Regions from separate parts of the Actinoplanes sp. NPDC020271 genome, predicted to be linked through region 2. Evidence: riboswitches for the same ligand, from Rfam matches in the RefSeq annotation. Region 2 holds a riboswitch; the other holds the start of a gene.
What was found. Region 2 has a riboswitch for glycine ahead of gcvP (aminomethyl-transferring glycine dehydrogenase). Riboswitches for the same ligand answer to the same signal wherever they lie in the genome.
Positions count from the first base shown of each region.

Region 1: another riboswitch for glycine. It lies ahead of gcvT (glycine cleavage system aminomethyltransferase GcvT); the one in region 2 lies ahead of gcvP (aminomethyl-transferring glycine dehydrogenase).

Region 1 is NZ_JBIRWQ010000008.1:133,523-139,093, forward strand. Features, by position in the region: gene ACH442_RS19855 (hypothetical protein) at 1-783, opposite strand, end outside; gene ACH442_RS19860 (hypothetical protein) at 798-1,172, opposite strand; gene ACH442_RS19865 (MFS transporter) at 1,384-1,794, opposite strand; gene ACH442_RS19870 (MarR family winged helix-turn-helix transcriptional regulator) at 1,861-2,304, shown strand; glycine riboswitch at 2,340-2,435, shown strand; gene gcvT (glycine cleavage system aminomethyltransferase GcvT) at 2,557-3,603, shown strand; gene ACH442_RS19880 (L-serine ammonia-lyase) at 3,616-4,920, shown strand; gene ACH442_RS19885 (alpha/beta hydrolase) at 4,907-5,116, opposite strand; gene ACH442_RS19890 (phosphatidylserine/phosphatidylglycerophosphate/cardiolipin synthase family protein) at 5,214-5,571, shown strand, end outside.
Region 2 is NZ_JBIRWQ010000009.1:104,866-110,436, reverse strand. Features, by position in the region: gene gcvP (aminomethyl-transferring glycine dehydrogenase) at 1-2,769, opposite strand, end outside; glycine riboswitch at 2,846-2,951, opposite strand; gene mgrA (L-glyceraldehyde 3-phosphate reductase) at 3,003-3,998, shown strand; gene ACH442_RS21320 (DNA polymerase beta superfamily protein) at 4,128-4,802, shown strand; gene ACH442_RS21315 (DNA polymerase beta superfamily protein) at 4,799-5,545, shown strand.

The DNA.
Region 1 (5,571 bases), on a different contig from region 2:
CCGGTGGAGGGCCTCGGCTCGTTCCCGGTCGGCCTGCCGCCAGCGGTCACCGGCGAGCGCGGCGCCACCCAGGCCGACGGCGAGGATGATCGCCGCCGTGACGAGCAGCCAGTCCGGTGCCCGATCCCGGAGCATCACGAAGGAGATGGCAATGCCGCTGTAGGCGGGCATCAGCACCCCGGTCAGCCGCGTCGCCATCGGCTGCCGGCCGGTCGGGGCCGGCCACGGCGGGGCGACCACCGCCGGTGCCCCGAAGACCAGCGTCACCGGCGGGATCGGAGCGATCACGGCGAGCCGGGTGGTGATCGTCTCCGCGGTCCGGCGCAGTGCGCGATCACTCTCGGCCACCTCGGCGGCGAGCCGGTACTGCAACCACCGGTCGAGGTCGGCGCGGGGGACACGGGACTCGATCATCGCGGTGCCCTCGTCGACGAGGCATCGCACGCGGCGCTGCAGGGCGTACCCCACATCGGAATCGGCCGTGCCCACCGCCTCGCCGAGGGTGCGAGCCCAGCGTGCGCTCTGCTCGCGGAACCGGCGGAGCCGGGTCTCGGCGTGCCGCGCCTCGGCGGCGAGGCGGGCACCGCGGCCCGGATCGCACAGCCCGGCACGCCGGTTACGTAGGTCGATCTCCAGCGACTGCAGGGACCGGATGACCTGGCCGGCGGTGACCGGACCGGCCGACAGGCGGGCGACGAGGTCGGGCCGTGCGTTGGCCTCGGCGCCCAGCCGGACGAGCCGGACCAGTTCCCGCAGTTCATCGTGGTCGACGGTGACGGTCATCGGGGTCTCTCCGCTCAGGCGTGGAACGCGGACGAGTCGACGTGGTGCTCGGAGTGGTAGTAGTGGAACTCCTGGGTCTGGTAGTGCTCCCCGTAGCCGGAGCAGCCTTCCGGCTGGAAGTCGTTGCCCTGGTATCCGCCGTGCCCGAGGTGGTTCCGCATCGAGTCGTCCTGGGCCGCACCGTCCTGGGCCGCACCGTCCTGGGCCGCACCGTCCTGGTGCGAGCTGTCCTGGTGCGAGCTTTCCGGCTGCGAGTTGTCCGGCTGGAAGTCGTCGTGCTGCGGGAAGCCGTCGTAGCCGGAGTAGCCGCTGCTCTGCGAACCGTAGGCGAAGGTCTGGCTGTCGTCGTACGAGTAGTTGCTCTGCCACATGGTCTCTGTCCTGTCCATTCGGTGTGTGCCTTGCTGATAGGACAAATTCTGCTGGTCAGAGCGTTTCCGCAGAATCGTGCAGACCCCCGGATCGCGGTTTCGGTTCTCCGGGGGTAAACCCCCTTGCGCAATGCGCGCTGCGGGCTCGACCACGGCGGGCGTCGCGTATGCCGGGCCGGGCGCGAGTCGCGTGGCGGCCTCGAGTGCGGCGGGCGTTGCGGGCGCGGAATCAGGGGCGGGGGCTCACGGCGTACGGGAAATCGGGATCAGTGGGTTTTGAGCTCTTCCCCGAAGTCGATGGCGTCGGGGGCGCCACCGAACTCGTCGGCCACCTCACCGGCGACGTCGGCGTGGCCGGCTTAGGGGTCGGCTCGACCAGCGTGACCGTGGCCGGCAGGGCGATCGCCATCAGGACCGCCACGCCGAAGAACGGGCCGCGCCAGCTGATGTTGCCGAGGAAGCCGCCGAGCAGCGGGCCGGCCGCGATGCCGAGGCCGAGCGTGGCGTCCGGTTCGGCGGAGAGCGCCGGCAGGATCGGGTCGACCGGGCCGATGCCCATGAAGCTGACGACGCAGGCGAAGGCGACCGCGAAGACCGCCCTCGGTGGTTTGAGGAGTGACTGACCGGGAGCCGCGCTCACCGGACGGCCTCCCGTACGAAAGGATCTGAACTTCTTCGACACTATGTCCATAATGAGGTTATTCAAATGGTGACCGGCGAGAGTCGTGGATCACAGTTGTTGCCGGTGCTCGGTCGACTGGTGCGCTTCCTGCGCCAGCTCGAAGGGCCCGACAACCCGAGCTCGGTGGCGCTCTCGGTGCTGCGCCGGCTCGCCGACGACGGGCCGGCCCGGGTCACCGAACTGGCCCGGGTCACCCGGGCCTCCCAGCCCGGCATGACCCAGCTCGTCGGCCGGATGGAGAAGACTGCCCTGGTCCGGCGGGTGCCTGACCCCACCGACGGTCGCGGCGTGCTCGTCGAGGTGACCGACGAGGGGCGGGCGGTGGTGATCAGGACCCTCGCCCACTACGCGACCACGCTCGACCGGCTCTTCGACCACCTGGAACCGGCCGACCGTGACGCGATCGTGCAGGCCCTGCCCGCCCTGGAACGCCTGGCCCAGGCGGGTGAGACGGAGCGCACCGGCTGATAGGGTCCGACCCGACAAGTGAAGACTTCGCCGCAACGACCGCTGCGGGAGAGCCCTCGCGACCTGGCGAGGGCGCCGAAGGAGCAACTTCTCCCTCAGAATCTCTCAGGCCCCAGTACCGCAGCGGTTCGGCGACTCTGGAAAGACAGCGCTCCCATGGCGCTGCGCCCACGGTGCAAACCGCCCAACGGCGGTGAACCTCTCAGGCAGAGATGACAGAGCGAGGGAGGCCCCGACCACAGGAGCCTCCCGTTGCGACGCACCGCGCTTTTCGACGTCCACCAGCGCCTCGGCGCCACCTTCACCGGCTTCGCCGGCTGGGAGATGCCGCTGCGGTACGGCAGTGATGTGGGGGAGCACCATGCCGTACGGCAATCGGCGGGTCTTTTCGACCTCGGGCACATGGGGCAGATCGCGGTCGGTGGGCCCGACGCCGCCGCGTTCCTGGACTACGCGCTGGTCGGCCGGCTCTCCGCGGTCAAGCCGGGGCGGGCGAAGTACACGATGCTGTGCCACACGACCGGCGGAGTGCTGGACGACCTGGTCGTCTACCGGCTCACCGACCAGGAGTTCCTGGTGGTCGCGAACGCCGCGAACGCGCCGGTCGTGCGCGCGATGCTGGGCGAGCACTCCGGTGGCTTCGCGGTCACGGTCGAGGTGGTGGACCGGGCGCTGATCGCCGTGCAGGGACCGGACGCCGTGAAGATCGTCGGCGAGCACCCGGATCTCAAGTACTACGCGATCAAGCCCGCCGAGGTGGCCGGCCGGGACGTGCTGCTGGCCCGCACCGGGTACACCGGCGAGGACGGCTTCGAGATCTACTGCGGCAACCAGGACGCGCCGGCGATCTGGGCGTTCCTGCAGGACAAGGGCGCCCAACCGGCCGGGCTGGCGTGCCGCGACACGCTGCGGCTCGAGGCGGGGATGCCGCTCTACGGCCACGAGCTGAGCATTCACACCACCCCGTTCGACGCCGGGCTCGGGCGGATCGTGGCGCTGGACAAGGGGGACTTCGTCGGTGGCGAGGCGCTGCGGGCCTGCACGCCGACGCGGGAACTGGTCGGACTCCGGGCGACCGGGCGTCGATCGCCGCGAGCCGGGTATGTGGTGGTCGACGCGGACACCGGGGAAACGCTCGGCGAGGTGACCAGCGGTGCGCCGTCGCCGACGCTGGGTCACCCGATCGCTCTCGCCTATGTCACGAAAAATCTCGACTCACGCCATCTGGCGGTCGATGTTCGGGGCAAGCGTGAAGCCGTCGAGATCGTCCCGCTCCCGTTCTACCAGCGCCCCCGGTAAGGATCAGTGATCATGGCCGTCTCCGTCTTCGACCTCTTCTCGATCGGCATCGGGCCGTCCAGCTCCCACACGGTCGGCCCGATGCGTGCCGCTCGGATGTTCGCCCGGCACCTCGACCCGCGGGTCGCCGGCATCCGCGCCGAACTGTTCGGCTCGCTGGGCGCCACCGGACACGGGCACGGCACGCCGCGCGCCGTGCTGCTCGGCCTGATGGGGGAGGAGCCGGAGACGGTCGACACGACCCTGGAACCGGGGCCGATCATGCTCGACGGCCGGGAGATCGCCGTCGACCTGGTGCTGCACCGCCGCCGCTCGCTGCCCGAACACCCCAACGGGATGACCTTCACCGCGCTCGGCGCCGACGGCGCCGAGCTGCTCGCCAAGACCTACTTCTCGGTCGGCGGCGGCTTCGTCGTGGACCAGGTCGGATCTTCCCGCGTACGGGCGGACGACACCCGGCTTCCACATCCGTTCAGCTCCGGTGCGGAACTGCTGGAGCTGACCCGCACGACCGGGCTCTCGATCTCGCGGCTGATGCTGGCCAACGAGACCGCGTGGCGATCAGTACCGGACATCCGGGCCGGGCTGCTCGGCATCTGGCAGGTCATGCAGGAGTGCGTGAACGCGGGGTTGGACGCCGAAGGGGTCCTCCCGGGCGGCCTCAAGGTGCGCCGTCGAGCGGCCGCCACCGCCCGGCAACTGCGCGCCGCCGGGGACCCGGCCGTGCACGCGATGGAGTGGCTCACCGCGTACGCGATGGCCGTCAACGAGCAGAACGCGGCCGGAGGTCGCGTCGTGACCGCGCCCACCAACGGCGCCGCGGGCATCATCCCGGCCGTGCTCAGCTACTGCAAGGCGTTCGTGCCCGGCTTCGACGACGACGGCGTGGTCCGGTTCCTCCTCGCCGCCGGCGCGATCGGGCTGCTGTTCAAGGAGAACGCGTCGATCTCCGGGGCCGAGGTCGGCTGCCAGGGCGAAGTCGGCTCGGCCTGCGCGATGGCGGCGGCCGGGCTCGCCGAAGTCCTCGGCGGCACCCCCGAGCAGGTGGAGAACGCGGCCGAGATCGGGATGGAACACAACCTCGGGCTGACCTGCGACCCGGTCGGCGGTCTCGTCCAGATCCCGTGCATCGAACGCAACGGGATGGCGGCGGTGAAGGCGGTCACGGCGGCGAAGCTGGCCCTGCGCGGCGACGGGAAACACCACGTCTCCCTCGACAAGGTCATCAAGACGATGAAGGAGACCGGCGCCGACATGAAGATCAAGTACAAGGAGACGTCCCGCGGCGGCCTCGCCGTCAACGTCATCGAGTGCTGAGGCGGCGCCGGCCCCGGCGACGATCGGCCGGGGACGGGTCGATGCCCAGCTCAGCGGCGTGCGACGCGGTCCACACGAGCCCGGCGTAGCAGTCCTCGACCGGCGCCGGGTGCGGGTGCTCGGGCGCGAGCCGGTACTCGCCGGCGGGCCCGCCGCAGCGGGTGGCGCCGGCCGGGCCGGGCCGCGGCATGAACATGGATGCACATCGAATTGACGCATGTGCAGGTATGGGTAACACTCCCCGCTGTAGTGGATCATTGAACGGGGAGGAACTTTTGCGTAAACGTAACTTGTTGAGAGCGGGACTGGCCCTGGTGCTGAGCGGGTTGGCCCTCGTCCTCCCGGCGCCGACGCCGGCCGCGGCCGCGAGCTCGGTGCAGGCGACGATCGGCGGCTACCCGGTCTGGGCGCACTTCAACAACCCGCACGCCGCCGCGAACGGCGCGGACAACACCATCCACCTGGAGCTGCAGCGGCTGATCAACGCCGCGCCGAAGGGGTCCACCATCCAGGGCACCCTCCACTCGCTGAGCATCGACTCGGTGGCGCAGGCCCTGGTGAACGCGGAGAAGCGCGAAGTCATCGTGAAGGTCGTGATCGACGGCAAGAACGAGGCGTCCACCGACTCCGGCGTCGCCCTGCTCAAGACGC
Region 2 (5,571 bases):
GTTGCGGTCGCCGTAGGCCCCGTCGATCCGGCGGACCGGCGGCCAGTACTTCGCGGTCCGGTCAACGCCCTTCGGGAATCCGGCGACCGAGCGCGGGTACGGGTGGTCCCATTCGTCCGCCGTGACCGCCGACGCCGTGTGCGGCGCGTTGGCGAGCGGGTTGTCGCCCGCCGGCCACACCCCCGCGGCCACCTGGTCGATCTCCGCCTTGATCGAGATCATGGCGTCGCAGAACCGGTCCAGCTCGGCCAGGTCCTCGCTCTCGGTCGGCTCGACCATGAGCGTGCCGGCGACCGGGAACGACATCGTCGGCGCGTGGAAGCCGTAGTCGATGAGCCGCTTCGCGACGTCGTCGACGCTGACGCCGGTGGCCTTGGTGATCGGGCGCAGGTCGAGGATGCACTCGTGCGCCACCAGGCCGTTCTCCCCGGCGTAGAGCACCGGGTAGTGCTCGCGCAGCCGCGCTGCCACGTAGTTCGCGGCCAGCACCGCGGTCGCGGTGGCCTGGGCCAGGCCGTCCGGGCCCATCATCCGCACGTACGCCCAGGAGATCGGCAGGATGCCGGCCGACCCGTGCGCGGCCGCCGAGACGGCGTGGTGGTCGCCGGGCTCGAGCGGGTTGCCCGGCAGGAAGGCGGCCAGGTGGGCGCGGACCGCGACCGGGCCGACGCCGGGACCGCCGCCGCCGTGCGGGATGCAGAACGTCTTGTGCAGGTTCAGGTGCGAGACGTCGGCACCGAACTTGCCCGGCTTGGCGTAGCCGACCAGCGCGTTGAGGTTCGCGCCGTCGACGTACACCTGGCCGCCGGCCTCGTGGACCTTGGCGCACAGGTCGGCGATCGAGGTCTCGTACACGCCGTGGGTCGACGGGTAGGTCACCATGATCGCGGCCAGCGAGGCGGCGTGCTTCTCGATCTTGGCGTCCAGGTCGGCGATGTCGACGTTGCCGTTCTCGTCGCAGGCCACCACGACGACCCGCATGCCGGCCATCACGGCGCTGGCCGCGTTCGTGCCGTGGGCCGACGACGGGATCAGGCAGACGTCACGGTGCGACTCGCCGCGTGAACGGTGGTAACCGCGGATCGCCAGGAGACCGGCGAGTTCGCCCTGGGAGCCGGCGTTCGGCTGGACGCTGACCGCGTCGTAGCCGGTGATCTCGGCCAGCCAGCCCTCGAGCTGGGCGACCAGGTCCTCGTACCCCCGGGTCTGGTGCGAGGGCGCGAAGGGGTGGATGTCGGCGAACTGGGGCCAGGTGACCGCCTCCATCTCGGTGGTGGCGTTCAGCTTCATCGTGCAGGAGCCGAGCGGGATCATGCCGCGGTCCAGCGCGTAGTCCCGGTCCGAGAGCTTGCGCAGGTAGCGCAGCATGCTGGTCTCGGAGTGGTGGGTGTTGAAGACCGGGTGGTGCAGGTAGTCGCTGGTCCGGGCCAGGGGCTTCGCACCGCAGACGGCCGGCTCGGCGACGGACGCGCCGAACGCCTCCAGCACCGTCGCGACGTGTGCGCCGGTGGTGGTCTCGTCGGTGGAGATCGACACCCGGTCGGCGTCGACGAGCCGCAGGTCGACGCCGTGCTCGGCGGCGGCCGCGACGATCGCCGCGGCGCGACCGGGAACGATCGCGGTGACCGTGTCGAAGAACGCGGTGTGCGCGACCTCGACGCCGGCGGCGGTCAGGCTGCCGGCGACGGTCAGCGCGTGGTCGTGGACGCGCTTCCCGATGGCGCGCAGCCCGGCCGGGCCGTGGTAGACCGCGTACATGCCGGCCATCACCGCGAGCAGGACCTGCGCGGTGCAGATGTTGCTGGTCGCCTTCTCGCGACGAATGTGCTGCTCGCGGGTCTGCAGGGCCAGCCGGTACGCCGGAGCCCCGTCCGCGTCCTTGGACACGCCCACCAAGCGGCCCGGCAGGCTGCGCTCCAGCCCGGCCCGCACGGCCAGGTATCCGGCGTGCGGGCCGCCGAAGCCGAGTGGCACCCCGAAGCGCTGGGTCGTGCCGGCCGCGATGTCCGCGCCGATCTCGCCCGGGGCGCGCAGCAGGGTCAGGGCGAGCAGGTCGGCGGCGACCGTGACCAGGGCGCCCTTGGCGTGGGCGGCCTCGACCAGGGCGGCGTGATCACGGACGGCGCCGGACGCACCCGGGTACTGCAGGTGCAGCCCGAAGAACTCCGCCGGCAGGTCCTCGCCCGCGTCGAGGTCGACGAGCTTCACCTCGATACCGAGCGGTTCGGCCCGGGTGCGCAGGACGGCGAGCGTCTGCGGGAAGGTGTCGGCGTCCACGACGTACGTCGATGACTTGGTTCGGGAAGCTCGTCGCGCGAGGGTCATGGCCTCGGCCACGGCGGTCGCCTCGTCCAGCATCGACGCGTTGGCGGTGGTCAGCCCGGTCAGATCGGTGACCATGGTCTGGAAGTTGAGCAGCGCCTCGAGGCGGCCCTGGCTGATCTCCGGCTGGTAGGGCGTGTAGGCCGTGTACCAGGCCGGGTTCTCCAGCACGTTCCGCTTGATCACCGCGGGCGTGTGCGTCCCGTAGTAGCCCAGGCCGATCATCGGCGTGGCCACGACGTTGCGGCCGGCGATCGCGCGCAGCTCGGCGATCGTCTCCTCCTCGCCTGCGCCGGCCGGCAGGTCCAGGTCGCCGTGGAACCGGATCGACTCGGGGACGGCGGCGTCCATCAGCTCGCCGAGCGACCCGTAGCCGACGGCCTTGAGCATCTCCGCCTGCTCGTCGGCCTGCGGACCGATGTGGCGATGGGTGAATGACGACGGCATGGGCGACTCCCGGGCTGAAGAAGGCTGACAAAGCCCTCCCCCTCTGTCATACCCAGAAATGGGCATTTCAGAGTCGCCTGCCCGCGCGGTCCCTGATGCCTGTAGAGATTCCGGGGAGGATTTGCCCCTTCGGCGCCCGCACTTCCGGTTCGGAAGGTACGAGTCTCTCCCGCGCAGCTGACAACCAACCTACCAGTGGAGACGACCATGATCGGAACTCCTAGGGTGGAGCTGTGACCTACACCCCTGCTGTTGATCGCTACGAGTCCATGACGTACCGCCGTGCCGGCCGCAGCGGCCTGAAGCTGCCCGTCATCTCCCTGGGTCTCTGGCACAACTTCGGTGACACGCGCCCGGCCGACCGCCAGCGCGACATCGTGCGCCGCGCCTTCGACCTCGGGGTCACCCACTTCGACCTGGCCAACAACTACGGCCCGCCGCCGGGCAGCGCGGAGACCAACTTCGGCCGCATCCTCAAGGCGGACTTCCGGCACCACCGCGACGAGCTGATCATCTCGTCGAAGGCCGGCTACACCATGTGGGACGGCCCCTACGGCGACTTCGGCTCCCGGAAGTACCTGGTCAGCTCCCTGGACCAGTCGCTGAAGCGGCTCGGCGTCGACTACGTGGACGTCTTCTACCACCACCGGCCGGACCCGGACACCCCGCTCGAGGAGACGATGTCCGCTCTCGATCACATCGTGCGGTCGGGCAAGGCGCTCTACGTCGGCCTGAGCAACTACAAGTCGGAGCAGACCGCGAAGGCCGCCGCGATTCTTCGTGACCTCGGCACGCCGCTGCTGATTCATCAGCCGTCCTACTCGATCCTCAACCGCTGGATCGAGCACGACGACCTGCTCGACACCCTGGAGGAGGCGGGCGCCGGCTGCATCGCGTTCAGCCCGCTGCAGCAGGGCCTGCTCACCGACCGGTACCTCGACGGCATCCCGGACGACTCGCGGATCCGCACCAGCGTCTTCCTCGACGAGAGCGCCCTCGACCAGAAGACGCTCGGCCGCCTGCACGCGCTCGACGACATCGCCAAGCGGCGCGGCCAGTCGCTGGCCCAGCTCGCCCTCGCGTGGGCGCTGCGCGACCGGCGCATGACCAGCCTGATCATCGGGGCGTCGAGCGTGCGGCAGTTGGAGACCAACGTCGCCGCGATCAACAACCTCGACCTGTCCGAGGCCGAGATCGGTGACATCGACGCCACGGTTCTCGACCTCTAGACCAAACCTGATCATTCGGTACGTCGTGCGCACCGCTCTCGTAAATGACGCGCGCGCCCCGGGCCGGGTGACTACCGTTCCCGGACGGGCCGCGCACCGTGGTCGTCGCGGCACGAAGCGGGTGGGATCATGACGGACCTGGTCGAGAAGCACACCATCCTCGCCGTCGTGGTCGGCTCCCGTGCCTACGGGCTCGACGGGCCGGGCAGCGACCACGACCGGCGAGGCGTCTACGCCGCCCCGACCCGGGATTTCTGGCGGCTCGACAAGCCACCGACCCACCTCGACGGGCCCGGGGAGGAACAGTTCTCCTGGGAGATCGAGCGCTTCTGCACGCTCGCGCTGCAGGCCAACCCGACGGTCCTCGAGGTGCTGTGGTCGCCGTTGACCGAACACCTCACGCCCGAGGGCGAGCGACTGCGAGAGGTGCGTCAGGCGTTCCTGTCCCGGCGAGTCTTCGAGACGTACGGCAACTACGCGCGCGACCAGCTCGACCGCGTCGCCGCCCGTCGCGCCCGCACCGGCGAGACCAACCACAAGCAGGCCATGCACATGATCCGGCTGCTGATGGCGGGCGCGCACGTGCTGCGGACCGGCGAGGTGCTGGTCGACGTCCGCCACCTGCGCGACGAGTTGCTGGCCGTGAAACAGGGAACCGTCCCGTGGGACGAGGTCACCGCCTGGGCCGCCACGCTGCTGGCCGATCTCGATCAGGCCGCGGCCGAGACCCGCCTGGCGGCGGGGCCGGATCGCGACCGTGTCGAGGAACTGCTGATCGACGTACGGGAAAGGGGTTTGCAGTGACCATCGCCGTGCCCGAGTGGGCGGCCGACGTCGCCCGGCAGCTCCCCTATCCCCTGGTCTTCTGCACCGTCAGCGGCGCCCACCTGTACGGCTTCGCCTCCGTCGACTCCGACCTCGACCTGCGCGCCTCGCACGTGCTGCCCGCCGCCGAGGTCGTCGGCCTGCGCCACGGCCCCGACACGCTGCAGCGCGACGGCCTGCGCGACGGCGTCGAACTGGACGTCGTCTCGCACGACCTGCTGAAGTTCGCCAAGCTGCTGACCAGCCGCAACGGCTACGTCCTGGAGCAGGTGCTGTCGCCGCTGGTCGTCGTCACGTCCGAGCTGCACGCCGCGCTCGTCGACCTGACGCCCGGGCTGATCACCCGCAATCACGCCTATCACTATCTGGGCTTCTCCCACAGCCAGGAGAAGCTCTACACGAAGACCGGCGAACTCAAGCCGGCCCTCTACACCCTGCGTGTCCTGCTGACCGGAACCCATCTGATGAGAACCGGTCAGCTGGAGACGAACCTGGGCGTCCTCGACGGCGCGCCCGACTACGTCGCGGAGCTGATCGAGGCCAAACGGTCAGCCGAACACGGCCCGTTCCCACCCGGCGTCGCCGCCCGCCTCGCGGCCGACATCCCGCGTCTGCGGGCCGACCTGGAGACGGCCAAGGACGAGTCGAAACTCGCCGACCACCCCTCCGAACAAGCCGTCTCCGCCCTGCACCACCTCATCGTCCGCACCCGCCTGGGCTGACCTGCGCGAGCATCGCCCCGCTCCCG